2 regions of the Chthonomonas calidirosea T49 genome follow, and region 1 is predicted to be linked to the other one. Evidence: riboswitches for the same ligand, from Rfam matches in the RefSeq annotation. Region 1 holds a riboswitch; the other holds the start of a gene.
The links. A riboswitch is a leader RNA that binds a small molecule or an ion and turns the genes downstream of it on or off. The one in region 1 is predicted to bind fluoride.
Positions count from the first base shown of each region.

Region 2: it holds a riboswitch for fluoride, as region 1 does, so the genes downstream of both, CCALI_RS15185 (DUF6062 family protein) here and crcB (fluoride efflux transporter CrcB) in region 1, are expected to answer to the same signal.

Region 1 is NC_021487.1:2,546,817-2,552,619, forward strand. It holds gene CCALI_RS15335 (tetratricopeptide repeat protein) at 1-382, shown strand, start outside; gene CCALI_RS10615 (VOC family protein) at 395-847, opposite strand; gene recJ (single-stranded-DNA-specific exonuclease RecJ) at 962-2,749, opposite strand; fluoride riboswitch at 2,873-2,952, shown strand; gene crcB (fluoride efflux transporter CrcB) at 3,040-3,435, shown strand; gene CCALI_RS10630 (DUF190 domain-containing protein) at 3,449-3,790, shown strand; gene argC (N-acetyl-gamma-glutamyl-phosphate reductase) at 3,939-4,982, shown strand; gene argJ (bifunctional glutamate N-acetyltransferase/amino-acid acetyltransferase ArgJ) at 4,979-5,803, shown strand, end outside.
Region 2 is NC_021487.1:2,123,962-2,129,764, forward strand. It holds gene CCALI_RS08800 (ABC transporter permease subunit) at 1-474, shown strand, start outside; gene CCALI_RS08805 (Gfo/Idh/MocA family protein) at 725-1,744, opposite strand; gene CCALI_RS08810 (hypothetical protein) at 1,802-2,260, opposite strand; gene CCALI_RS08815 (DUF6062 family protein) at 2,257-2,997, opposite strand; gene CCALI_RS15185 (DUF6062 family protein) at 2,994-3,710, opposite strand; fluoride riboswitch at 3,750-3,834, opposite strand; gene gmk (guanylate kinase) at 3,914-4,534, shown strand; gene coaBC (bifunctional phosphopantothenoylcysteine decarboxylase/phosphopantothenate--cysteine ligase CoaBC) at 4,531-5,787, shown strand; gene CCALI_RS08835 (hypothetical protein) at 5,764-5,803, opposite strand, start outside.

The DNA.
Region 1 (5,803 bases):
CCGTACCATCGATCTGTTGCTCGATGCCGGTGCGGAGGCAAACGAGAGCGATCGTTTTGGCAAAACGGCTCTTTATCTGGCAGCGGAGGGAGGACATGTGGAGGCGTTGCGACGTCTGCTGCGCGCCCGCGCAAACCCGAATTTTGCCGACTGTAACGGGCAAACCCCTCTTCATGTTGCCGCTAGCAGAGGCTGCGAATTGAGTGTGTTCCTGCTGCTTGAGGCCGGTGCCATGGATGACCTGATGGATAATCAGGGCAAAACACCTCTTGAGCTTGCCCAAGCGAATCGGCATTGGGACTGTGTGAAGCTGCTTAAAAATGTGGGAGCCGTGATGCCCTCGGCGTCGCTGAGTGGGTTGCTCAAATCGTCGTTACCATAGCAGCTCATCTGGCTAAAGCGTATCGTTTTGGAAAAACTCTATCGTTTCGCCACAGGGGCCTTTACAGAAGGCGATGCGGAACTGCTGTGGAGTATCTCCTTCAATGGAGAGCGTACGCGGCTCCATAGTGACGATCGCACCGGCGGCACGCGCCCGCTCAAGGGCTGCATCGCAGTCGTTGGTGCGCAGGGCCACATGGAGAAGCGCCCCTTCCGGTAGGCCTCCTTCCGATGGCGGCGTGCCGCCGGCAAAAACCTCAAAGTAGTTGCCGTCTCCGGTGTCGAGCATCACTGCGCGCGTATCACGACCGCCTGTGCTGCGTTCATCTCTGCCCCAACCGTAGACGCGTCGAAAACCAAGGCCTTCGATATAGAAGCGAAGCGCCCCTTCGAAATCCCATGCGCGCACGGCCACATGGTGAAACCCACCGCCGCAAATGGCGGAATTGTTCCCTGATCTTCCCATAAAGGTTGTCTCCTGTTTCGCGATGTAGGCAAAGCCTGTATTACGTGATTTTGAAGAATACTGGCCGATTTTATGCTGCCGGCAGGTGCCTTTGGCTTGTCTTTTTAGAGCTGCTTAGCGGTTTCCCTGTCGGATGTCTTCCACAAGCAGTTGAATCCGACGCTCTCCTTGGTAGGTGTTGCGTTGAAGACGATAGCAGATGTCGGCTGGGCCAGGAGCCAACTCTGACGCGAGGGTCCCTTGCCACCACATGAGCGCCGGATAGGTGGTGGGCTCGTGAGACGTTTGCGCCGCCACGATGAGCTTGAGGTGCTGGAACTCCTTTCCGATCGGGCGGATGGAGCGGACGAAGGCGCCATAGCTAACGAAGATGGGCTCGGGGTTCTCCATGCCGAACGGGGCCATGCCCTCAAGCTGCTCCAGAAGCCTTTCATCAATCTGATGAGGGCTGAGCTCGGCATCTATATCGAGAACGGGTTGTAGATCTTCCTCCGTTAAGCGTTGGCGTGCGATCTCCTCCATTCGCTGGGTAAGGTCGGCAACGTTCTCAAGGCGAATGGAGAACCCAGCAGCATGGGCATGGCCTCCTCCATCAATAAGGAGAGGACGACACAGCTCAAGAGCCTCACCGAGGTCGAAGGCCTCGATAGAGCGCGCTGAACCGCGTCCCTCGCCGGTTTGCGGGTTCAATGCCAGTACAATGGAGGGGCGATGAAACGCTTCGGTAAGCTTGCCTGCCACCAGGCCAATGATCCCGCTGCTCCAGCCCGTTCCCTTGATGATGATGCAGGCTCGCTCGTGCAGACCCTCTTGCTGCACTCGCTGTATGGCCTCTTGAAAGATCCGTTTCTGTTCTTCCTGACGGGTGCGGTTTTGTGCATCCAGCAGGGCTGCGAGGCGCCTTGCCTCGCCCGGATCGCTGGTCAGCAGGAGATCGAGAGCGGGTTTTGTTTCATCCACACGACTCGCCGCATTTAGGCGGGGGCCAAGGCTAAAGCCGATGTCGCGCACCGTGAGGAGGGGGGCGTTCTCCTCTGCCTGGGGCTTCTGAACCCCACTTACTTCAAGGAGTGCCTGAAGACCTGGCTTCTTGGTGTAAGGCAGCTGCTGAAGTCCAAAGGTAACAAGCACGCGATTTTCGTCGAGTAAGGGCATAAGGTCGGTGATGGTGCCGATCGTCACGAGGTCTAGAAAGGCTTGGCGATAGCTCTCCACTTTTAGGCCGAGATGGCGAACAAGGGCCTCGCCACAACGAAACGCCACTCCCACGCCCGCTAAATAGGGAAACGGATAGCGCGAATCGGCACGATGTGGGTTGACGACGGCAACGGCACGCGGCAGAACTTCAGGGGGCAAATGATGATCGGTGATGATGACATCTATTCCAAGCTGACGCGCGTATTCAACCTCCTCCACACGGCGAACGCCGCAGTCGGTTGTGATGATGAGGCGCACGCCACGAGCCTTCGCTTGTGCGATCGCCGCATGCCGGATGTCGTAACCGTCTCTCTTGCGATGCGGTACAAACACCTCCACTTCAGCGCCGAGGCGGCGCAGCAAGCGAGTCCATAGGGCTGCCGAGGTCACTCCATCGCTATCGTAATCTCCATAGACCAGAATCCGTTCGTGGCGATGTAGGGCCTGTTGGATGCGCACGCAGGCAGGCTCTACGTCGGGTAATAAGAAGGGATCGTGCAGATGATCGAGATGAGGATGGAGAAAACGGTGCGCCTCTTCCACTGTTTCGATGCCGCGTTGCGCCAGAAGTCGCGCGACGATGGGATGGAGATCGCCGCCTTTGAGAAGGCGTTGTTCGATGGCGGGCTGTGGCGGAAGAACGCGCCAACGTACCGTTCCTCCCAAATCGGCGTTCATACCGGAACGAATGAGCGGAGAAGCCATGATGCCCTCGTTGAAAGGTTTCTGATATTTTAAACTATCCGGGGCCTTTTTAGAAGCGGAAAGTTTTTTCGTAAAGGCCGGTCTTTACTTGAAGGGAGTCCTAGGGTAAACTTATAGGTACCCATGGATAACGGTGATGGAGGCCGCCGAGACGTTTTGACGTCTGAACCGCCGCTTTGTAGGCTAATGGCTCCTGGTCGGATACGTTGCGCCGATCAGGGGTTTTTTGTATCTCTGGCTTCCGCGCGACGTAGAGGAAAACTCATATAGAGGAGGATTCGTCTAAGAGAATGAAGGATGTCTTTCTCCGTATGCTCTATGTGGGAGTAGGTGGTTTTTTAGGCGCCAACGCCCGCTACTTTTTAGGAGTATGGATTCAGCAGCACGTTAATGGGTTTCCGGCAGGAACCCTCGTGATCAACATTACCGGCTCCTTCGTCTTGGGGTTTATGGTGACATTGGGGCAGCTTTTAGTATGGGATAGGCGGTGGACGCTGCTCATTCCCATCGGGTTCATTGGGGCCTACACCACGTTCTCGACCTTCGAAAACGACTCGCTAGGCCTGGTCTCCGATGGGGAGTGGCTACGTCTTGGCGGCTATGTGGTCGGAAGCGTTCTAGGTGGTTTTCTCGCGGTCTATCTAGGAAGAGTGTGTGCTTTGTTGCTTTTAGGCCGAACGGTTTAGGAGGTAGCAGGATATGAAGATAGAAGGTATTGGCAAAGTGCTCACAATCTATATAGGCAGTTCGGATAAGTGGCATGGAAAGCCTCTCTATGCGGCCATTGTGGAGCGCGCTCGGCAGGAAGGTTTGGCCGGGGCCACCGTTCTGGAGGGGGTTGTCGGTTACGGAGCCAACTCGCGCATCCATCGCAGTAAGCTTCTCGACCTCTCAACCGACCTACCCATTCGCATTGAGATCATCGATCAGCCGGAGCGTATCAACGGTTTTCTGCCGATTCTGGATGAGATGGTTCAGGAAGGGCTTATTACCGTCCGAGACTGCGAGATCATCAAATATACACATTCGCAAGCCCCGTGAGCTTGACCGCAAGACAGATGGTTTTTGCTTTGTTACCGGTTGACTTGAAGAGGCTCTCTGCGGTAAGATTTCTATCTCATGCCGTAAATTGTGCCGGACTTTTGATCGTTTTTGCGCTTCTGACAGGCGCTTGACAAAGGGGTAGATAATGCTTAACGTAGGAATCGTGGGGGCTTCTGGCTATGCGGGCGGTGAGCTATTGCGGCTGCTTCTACGGCATCCCCACGTTCAGTTGCGGTGCGCATTTTCGGGCACATATGCCGGCAAGCTGTTGGGCGAGGCGTTTCCTGGGCTTTCACGCTACACCGAGTTGCGCTTTGCCGATATGGATGAAGGCCTCCTCACCTCTTGTGATGTGGTGTTCCTTGCTCAAGAGAACGGCAAGGCTATGCACTTGGCTCCAAAGCTGCTGGCCGCTGGGTGCCGCGTCATTGATATCTCTGCCGACTTCCGTTTCCGTGACACGGAGACCTACCTTCAGTGGTACGGGCAGCCGCACGCTTGCCCCGAATGGAACCGGGAAGCCGTTTACGGCCTCCCCGAGTTGTACCGCGCGCAGATCGAAAAGGCGCGACTTGTCGGCAACCCAGGATGCTATCCTACGGCGGCCATTTTGGCTTTGGCTCCCTTGTTGAAAGCGAATTTGGTTGATCCGAGCTCGATTCTCGTGGATGCTAAATCCGGAGCGTCCGGCGCAGGTCGCTCGAAGTTCGGTCTCGACTACCACTTCTCAGAGCTAAACGAAAACGTGAGCGCCTATAAGATCGCGGGCACTCATCGCCATACACCTGAAATCGAGGCGGTGCTCGCCGATGTGGCCGGCCTGCCTCAACTGCGTATCAGCTTTACCCCTCACCTCATTCCCATGACGCGAGGCATTCTGGCCACCTGCTATGCCCAACTCCGATCACCGCAGACGACCAAAGCGCTTCAGGAGCTTTACATCGAGTTCTATAAAGAGGCCCCGTTTGTCGTCGTCTTCACCGATCGACTGCCCTCTACGAAAGGAACCTATGGCTCCAACGACTGCCACATCGGTTTGGCGGTAGACGATCGCACCAATCGGGTAACGGTGGTCTCCGCCATTGATAACTTGGTGAAAGGTGCGGCGGGGCAGGCCATCCAGAACATGAATTTGATGTGTCATTTTGAAGAGACGGCTGGTTTGGATTCGGGAGGCCTTTGGCCATGATCACGTTGTGGAAGGAAGAGTTGGCTGGGGTAACCTACCCAGAGGGGTTTGTGGTGGCCGCCGTACGATGCGGGTTGAAGACAGAAGGGGATGACCTCGCTCTGCTCGTGTCCGATAGCATGGCCACTGTCGCCGGTGTTTTCACAACGAACTACGTGCAGGCCGCCTGTGTGCGCTACTCGCGTCGCGTTGTGCGAAGCAGCGGTGTGGCGCGTGCTGTGCTGATCAACGCCGGCAACGCCAATGCCTGCAATGGAGAGCGCGGAGAGACGGATAACCGCAACTTAGCGGAGTGGACCTCGCGCCTTCTGGACGTGGCGCCAGATGCCGTGCTTACCGCCTCTACCGGCGTTATTGGCCATCCATTACCGATGGATAGGTTGCAAAAAGGCATTCCTGAGGCGGTCGAACGCTTGGAGCGTTCTGCCGAAGCCGATGCCCGTGCCGCCCGTGCTATCATGACCACCGACACTTTTCCCAAATATCGGGCTGTTTTGGTCGATTCCAATCACTGGGTAGCTCCTATCCGTTTTGGAGGCATGTGCAAGGGAGCCGGTATGATCGCCCCCCACATGGCTACTATGTTGGCATTTCTCACCACCGATGCTAGGCTCCCCGGCCCTCTATTGCAGGAAGCTTTGCGCCGCGCCGTAGAGCCCTCCTTTAACTCTGTTACCGTAGATGGCGATACCAGCACAAACGACATGTGCCTTCTGCTCGCTTCTGGCATGGGTGAGGCGGAAATATCGCGCGAAGGCGAGGCTTTTGAAGATTTTGTAGAGGCGCTTACGCGCCTGGCCACGGCGCTAGCGAAAGAGATC
Region 2 (5,803 bases), 420 kb from region 1:
ATCGCGTGGACCTCCCTTACCCTTCAGACCCATCTATCGCTCACTGCACTGCTGATAGCGGGGTTCTATCTGTGCCTCTATCCGATTTTAGTCAGCACCATCGCCCTCGCCTTCTCCACCGTGGCCCCTCGCCTGCTCGGCACGGTTTTTGCGATCGCGCTCTGCGCTATCGCCTGGTTCGATGGAGTTATGGAAGGCCTTAGCGTCAATTTTAACATTGACGTGCTTCACCGTCTCGCCATCATCGCCGGCCTCATCGTGCCGCAGGGCTATGTTGGCTACTGGGTAGACGATGTCACCTCGGACATCGTATTTTCCGGAGGGCCTCGCACCTGGTCATCGCCGCGCTTTCTCACCGAGTGGGGAGCACAGCACCTCCATTTTCCGCGCCTCGATGCCCTCTATGTACTACTTTACCTTATCGCTTTCTTTATACTTGGAGTGGTGCTCTTTGAACGCCGTGACGTTATTTAGCCATCTCTTCTCATCGAACCCCTCAAAGGAGCCAGCCTACGCCTTTTTATTCGCGCGAATGTCCTGTTGACCTTATGCGTTTTCCCTAACCGTCCTTCGCACTATGCGGCGCAACCGAGAGCGGGCCACCTTGCGTGGAAACGATGTAGAGACGCCGTATCACCTAGAAGGTAAGCCGTGCTGCGAGGCGATGGGCACATGCGGCATCCGCAGGTGCTAGAAAAGAGGTTGCAACAACCAAAGATACTACCTAAAGCGGCAGCGATTGATGTAGGCCGCTATTTGCAGCGCGCAAACCGGCCTCCAAAATCTCCTGCGCGTCCCTACTGACCTTTGCCGAGCAGAAGCCCTCTGGTTTCTGCCCATTTTCAAGGCAGTGCAGCAGATACTCTGGGGCCGAACGACGTGGAGCGACTGTTGGTGGAGGCTCAATGGTCTCTTGCGGTTTGCCCGGCCGTTGAAGAATCAGTTTTCCATGCCAAACGCCCAAGGCACCCTCACTACCATAAAGCAGGGGGTTGGTCTCGATATAGCCTACGGGCTGCGTCCAACTCGCCTCACAGACGGCGAAGGCGTGGGGGTAGCGGGCTACGATCACCGCGTTGTCGTCGGAGGCGGCATAAGCCGGCTCTGTACCAAAAACCCCTCGCAGTCCGGTTACCTGTTCCGGACGCCCCAGCAGGCGAGCGGCCAAATTAGCACCATAGCAGCAGTAGTCCATAAGGGCGCCGGCCCCGTTGATCTCTGGGGTGGTAAGGTCGCGCACGAAGTTGGGGCTGCACCCTATGGCGATGGGGCCGTTATGGGCGCTACGATAGCGCACATAGCGGATCTCGCCTATGTCGCCGGCTAAAGCGCGCCGTTCTAACTCTTGCCACGAGGCGGCCCAAGCGGTTGGCCAATTGATAAGCAGCAAGGTACCGGCACGCTCTGCGGCCTGTAACATACGGTCGGCCTGTTCAAGCGTGGCGGCCATCGGCTTTTCCACAACCGCATGAAGGCCGCGTTGCGCTGCCGCCTCCACGATGTCGGCGCTCTCGCTGTTGCCTCCTGCTATCTGCACAATGTCCAACTCTTCGGCATCGAGCATCTCCTGCCATGAAGGATAAAGGCGCTTCACGCCAAACTCCCTCTCCAGCTTGGTCAAAAGCTCTGGCTCGTCATCTCCGCCTGCAACCAGTTGCACATTGGGCTGCTGTTGCCACAGGCGCAGCTCGCCCCACACATGGTCGTGCGACATGCAGGCCACTCCAACGCGATAGGTCTTCAATTTCGGAACGCTCTTCCTCCTTTCTAAGCTCTCTTTTACTTTCATCCCCACCGTGTGCTATTCCTGCTCGGATGGGTGCCGAAGGCGTTCAATCTGCCGGCGCATCCGCTCGACGGCCTCATGGAGGCGGGCAACAACCGCCTCAAGCGCTTCACGCTCTGCCGGCTCCAGAGGCCCGAACTTTGGTATCGTCTTTTTGGGGTCTAGATCCTCAACGATCTCTTCGTCTAGATGCAGCAACAGCACCGAAAGCCAGTAGAGGGTTACCGACAACCCCTCCCGATGTTCCTGCTCGGCCAGCTCCTGCGGCAAAAGCTGTTTTATGCAGGCCTGTAGGTCGACGTACATATGCTGTAACGCGTCGGCAAAAACCGCCCAAGAGGCAGGATCGAGGGGGGTGAGCCTGTTATTGCCAGAAGGGCTACGCCCCTCACGGGCGACCTGCTCGATTTGACGACTTGCCTCTTCTATCGCCAAAAGTGTCGCCATGAGGTGACGCTTATGTCCGTCGGTCATAGAACACCTCTGAGGTTTTTATGGAAGTCGCCCACCGTTAGCGCAACGGCCTCTATCCATGCAAGGCGTTCCTCCTCCCTTAGCTCGTGGCGATGGTGTACGTCATGCTTATGAATGTAGGCTTCCAATCGCTCAGAACGCTGCCGGAGTTTGCTTTGAAAGTCGCTCAACAACCACCTGGCAACCTCCAAGGAGGGTCTTTGTTCTAACAAGCGCAGTAGATGCGGAAAACAGACGCCCCACGCCTGCAGATAGGTTTGGGCTAAGTTGGCCTCAAGCCCCTCTTCCAAGAGATACTCGACCCAACTTTTCAGTGCAAACTGCTCATTTTGGCGACCGTGTTGGCATGCTAGACAGGTTTCTTGCGGGCGTAGCGTTGCCAATATGCGCCTGATCGTCTCATCTGGTTCCGATTTGCGGAGCATCGGGCGCTTCGAGGAGGTTTCGAGCGCCAGTGCCGTCACGGCTTCTAGTTGCCTCAGCACGCTTTCATAGAGGGTTGCTGTGCCTAGACCATCTCTCTCCATGGCCCACTCTGTTTCGACAAGCATCTGTGCATGACGCAGGCAAAAGCCGGCGGAGGCCGACAGACGCGCATGAATATCGGGCGCGAGCGTGTACTCATGAAGGAGGGAGCGTAGATAGCGCCGTTCATCCTCGTCTTGCATCCAGCAGAAAGGGCAACACGGCTGGCTGCAGGCCAGGCGAAATGTGGAGGTGAAGAGCGAGTGGCTCACAGTGCATCTCCCTCCTTATGCTGCAGGCCTGAAAGCTTACAAAGCGCACGCAGCCACACGTTACGCTCGGAGCCCATCGGCTCGTCTTTAAAACGATAGTCGTTTTTACGAATGAACTCGCCAAGCTCTTCGGCCAGTCGGTGCAAGCGCTCTTGCTCCGCCCTCTGCAGAAAACGCCAGCTTTCCGGCGGGGCCCAGCGACCAACCAGCTGTAAATGGGGCATGCACAGCCCATCCCCTTTGAGGTAGGCCGATTGCAGTTCGGGTTCGAGCAAGCTGATAGCAAGGGCTTGCGTAAAGCGCTCCTCGTCGCGCTGCTCCTCCTCACATTCTGGGCAACCTTGCTGAAAGAGGGAGCGATCTCGGCTTTGAAGGCGTTCTAAAGCGCGTTCCGCCAGGTCTTTATAGATGATAGCCAAGCCAAGCGCGTTTCCAGGGTGGGCGGATTGTCGGGCATGTCGTGGGCAAAAACCGAGGGAAGCGCGCAGTCGTAGCCGTGTGGGCGGGTCGTTTACCTCCTCATGAAAGAGGTAAGCGAGGCGACGCGCCCCAGCATCGGCAACGAGACGGCAGAGGGGACATCCTGGCTGCTGGACTGCAGAGAAGAGATCGTAAAACAGAAGATGCTTATCCACACGGCGCTTTCGGAGACGCCATTGCACCAAAGAGGCGATGTTCCGCCAGGCGGCACCAAGACGCAGCCTTTTTAACATTCTCTCCTCCTAGGCCCACCACAAGGCCATTGATCAGAGTGTGAGCTAGGAGCCATCAGCTCAAAAGAGAGCGGTTTGGGCAGCAAAAACAAGCGCCCTGGCGGCCTCCATCGCCAAGGTTCAATGTAGCGCAAAACGTCGGCTCTGTCAAGTGGTGAAAGCTCGTGCACCCCTTTTTCGGATTGTGCTATACTGCTTGCATCATGGGAGACGACGAACCAACCAGCGAGGCGCTTTTGTTGCCGCCCCGGCGGCGTGGGAACCTTCTTGTGGTATCTGGCCCCTCCGGAGTAGGGAAAGATACCCTTATTGAGAAGGTTCTGAACCAAACGCCCGGGGTCGTCCGCAGCATCAGCGCCACAACACGCCCACCGCGCGAGGGAGAACGAGACGGCCAAGACTATTTCTTTCTCTCTTCGCAGCAGTTCGAAGAGGCCATCAAGGAGGGAAAGTTTTTGGAATATGCGCGCTACGGAAGCTACTATTACGGAACCCCTAGAGCGCCGGTGGAACAGCAACTTCAACAGGGCTTAGACGTCGTATTGAAAATCGAGGTGCAGGGAGCCCTTCAGGTAAAGCGGCTATTTGCGGATGCGATCCTGATTTTTATAGCTCCGCCCTCTCTGCAAGAGCTGAGGCGTCGCCTGACTCAAAGAGGGACAGAGAGCGAGGAGCGCATCGAAGAGCGACTTCGCATCGCCCTTGAGGAGCTGGCGGCTTGGCCGCGCTACGACTACTATGTGGTCAACGACTTCGTGGAAACGGCCTGCGAGGGACTCCGTGCTATCGTCCTCGCCGAACGCTTAAGGATACGAAACGCATGAGCACCGAAGAGACGTGGCTTGCGGGAAAGTCGATTCTTTTAGGGGTTACCGGAAGCATCGCCGCCTATAAAGCGGCCGATATCTGCAGTCGTCTCGGGAAACTGGGGGCCGACGTGCACGTGGTTCTTACTGCAGCAGCGGCGCAGTTTGTTGGGCCGGCCACCTTTCGCGCCCTCACCCGTAATCCCGTCCTTACCGACGTGTTTGAGGAGCCTCATGCGCGCCGCATTGCCCATATTGAGCTGGCACAATCGGCCGATTTGGTGTTGGTGGCACCGGCCACCGCCGATATTTTGGCGCACATGGCTCACGGTTTTGCCGATGACATGCTCACCACCTGCCTTCTGGCCGTGCCTACCTCTACGCCGCTCCTTGTGGCTCCGGCCATGAACACGGTGATGTGGCAGCATCCGGCCACACAGGCCAATCTACGCCTCTTGCAAGAGCGTGGAGTTCACATGATCGAACCGGAGTATGGCCTGCTTGCCTGTCAGGATGTAGGTGTCGGCAAGCTTGCCGAGCCGGACACCATTGTTCGGCGCGTAGTGGACACGCTGCTCCCGCTGCGCGATTACACGGGCGTTCATGTTTTGGTGACAGCCGGTCCCACACGTGAGCCACTCGACCCCGTGCGATTCCTCTCTAACCGATCGAGCGGCAAGATGGGCTACGCCATCGCGGAGCGCGCCCAGCGCCGTGGGGCAAAGGTCACCCTGATCAGCGGCCCCACCAGCCTTGCTGTGCCGCCTGGCGTTAACGTGGTTTGGGTAGAGACCTCCCACGAGATGCTTGCAGCGTGCCAAAGCCACTTCCAGATGTGCGATCTCTTCATAGCCGCAGCTGCCGTTTCGGACTATACCCCGGCACAAAGGGCACCCCACAAGCTCAAAAAATCGGAGAGAGATGGCGATATCGTTCTCACTCTACGCCCCACCCCCGATATTTTGGCCACGTTGGCTCGGCAAAAAGGCCCCCACCAGGTCGTGGTGGGTTTTGCTGCCGAAACAGAAAACCTGCTAGAGCACGCCCGTCATAAGCTTGAGGCAAAGCAGCTCGATCTCATTGTTGCCAACGACGTCACCCAGGAAGGGGCCGGTTTCGAGAAGGACACCAACGTGGTGACGCTGCTGTGGCCGGATGGGCGTCAGGAGCCGCTACCTTTGTTGCCGAAAAGCGCTGTGGCCGACCGGCTTTTAACGGCGGTGCGCCCGCTCCTTAAAGCGAGGCCTTTAGAACCCGATGCCGGCACCTAAAAGAAAATAGCGGCCG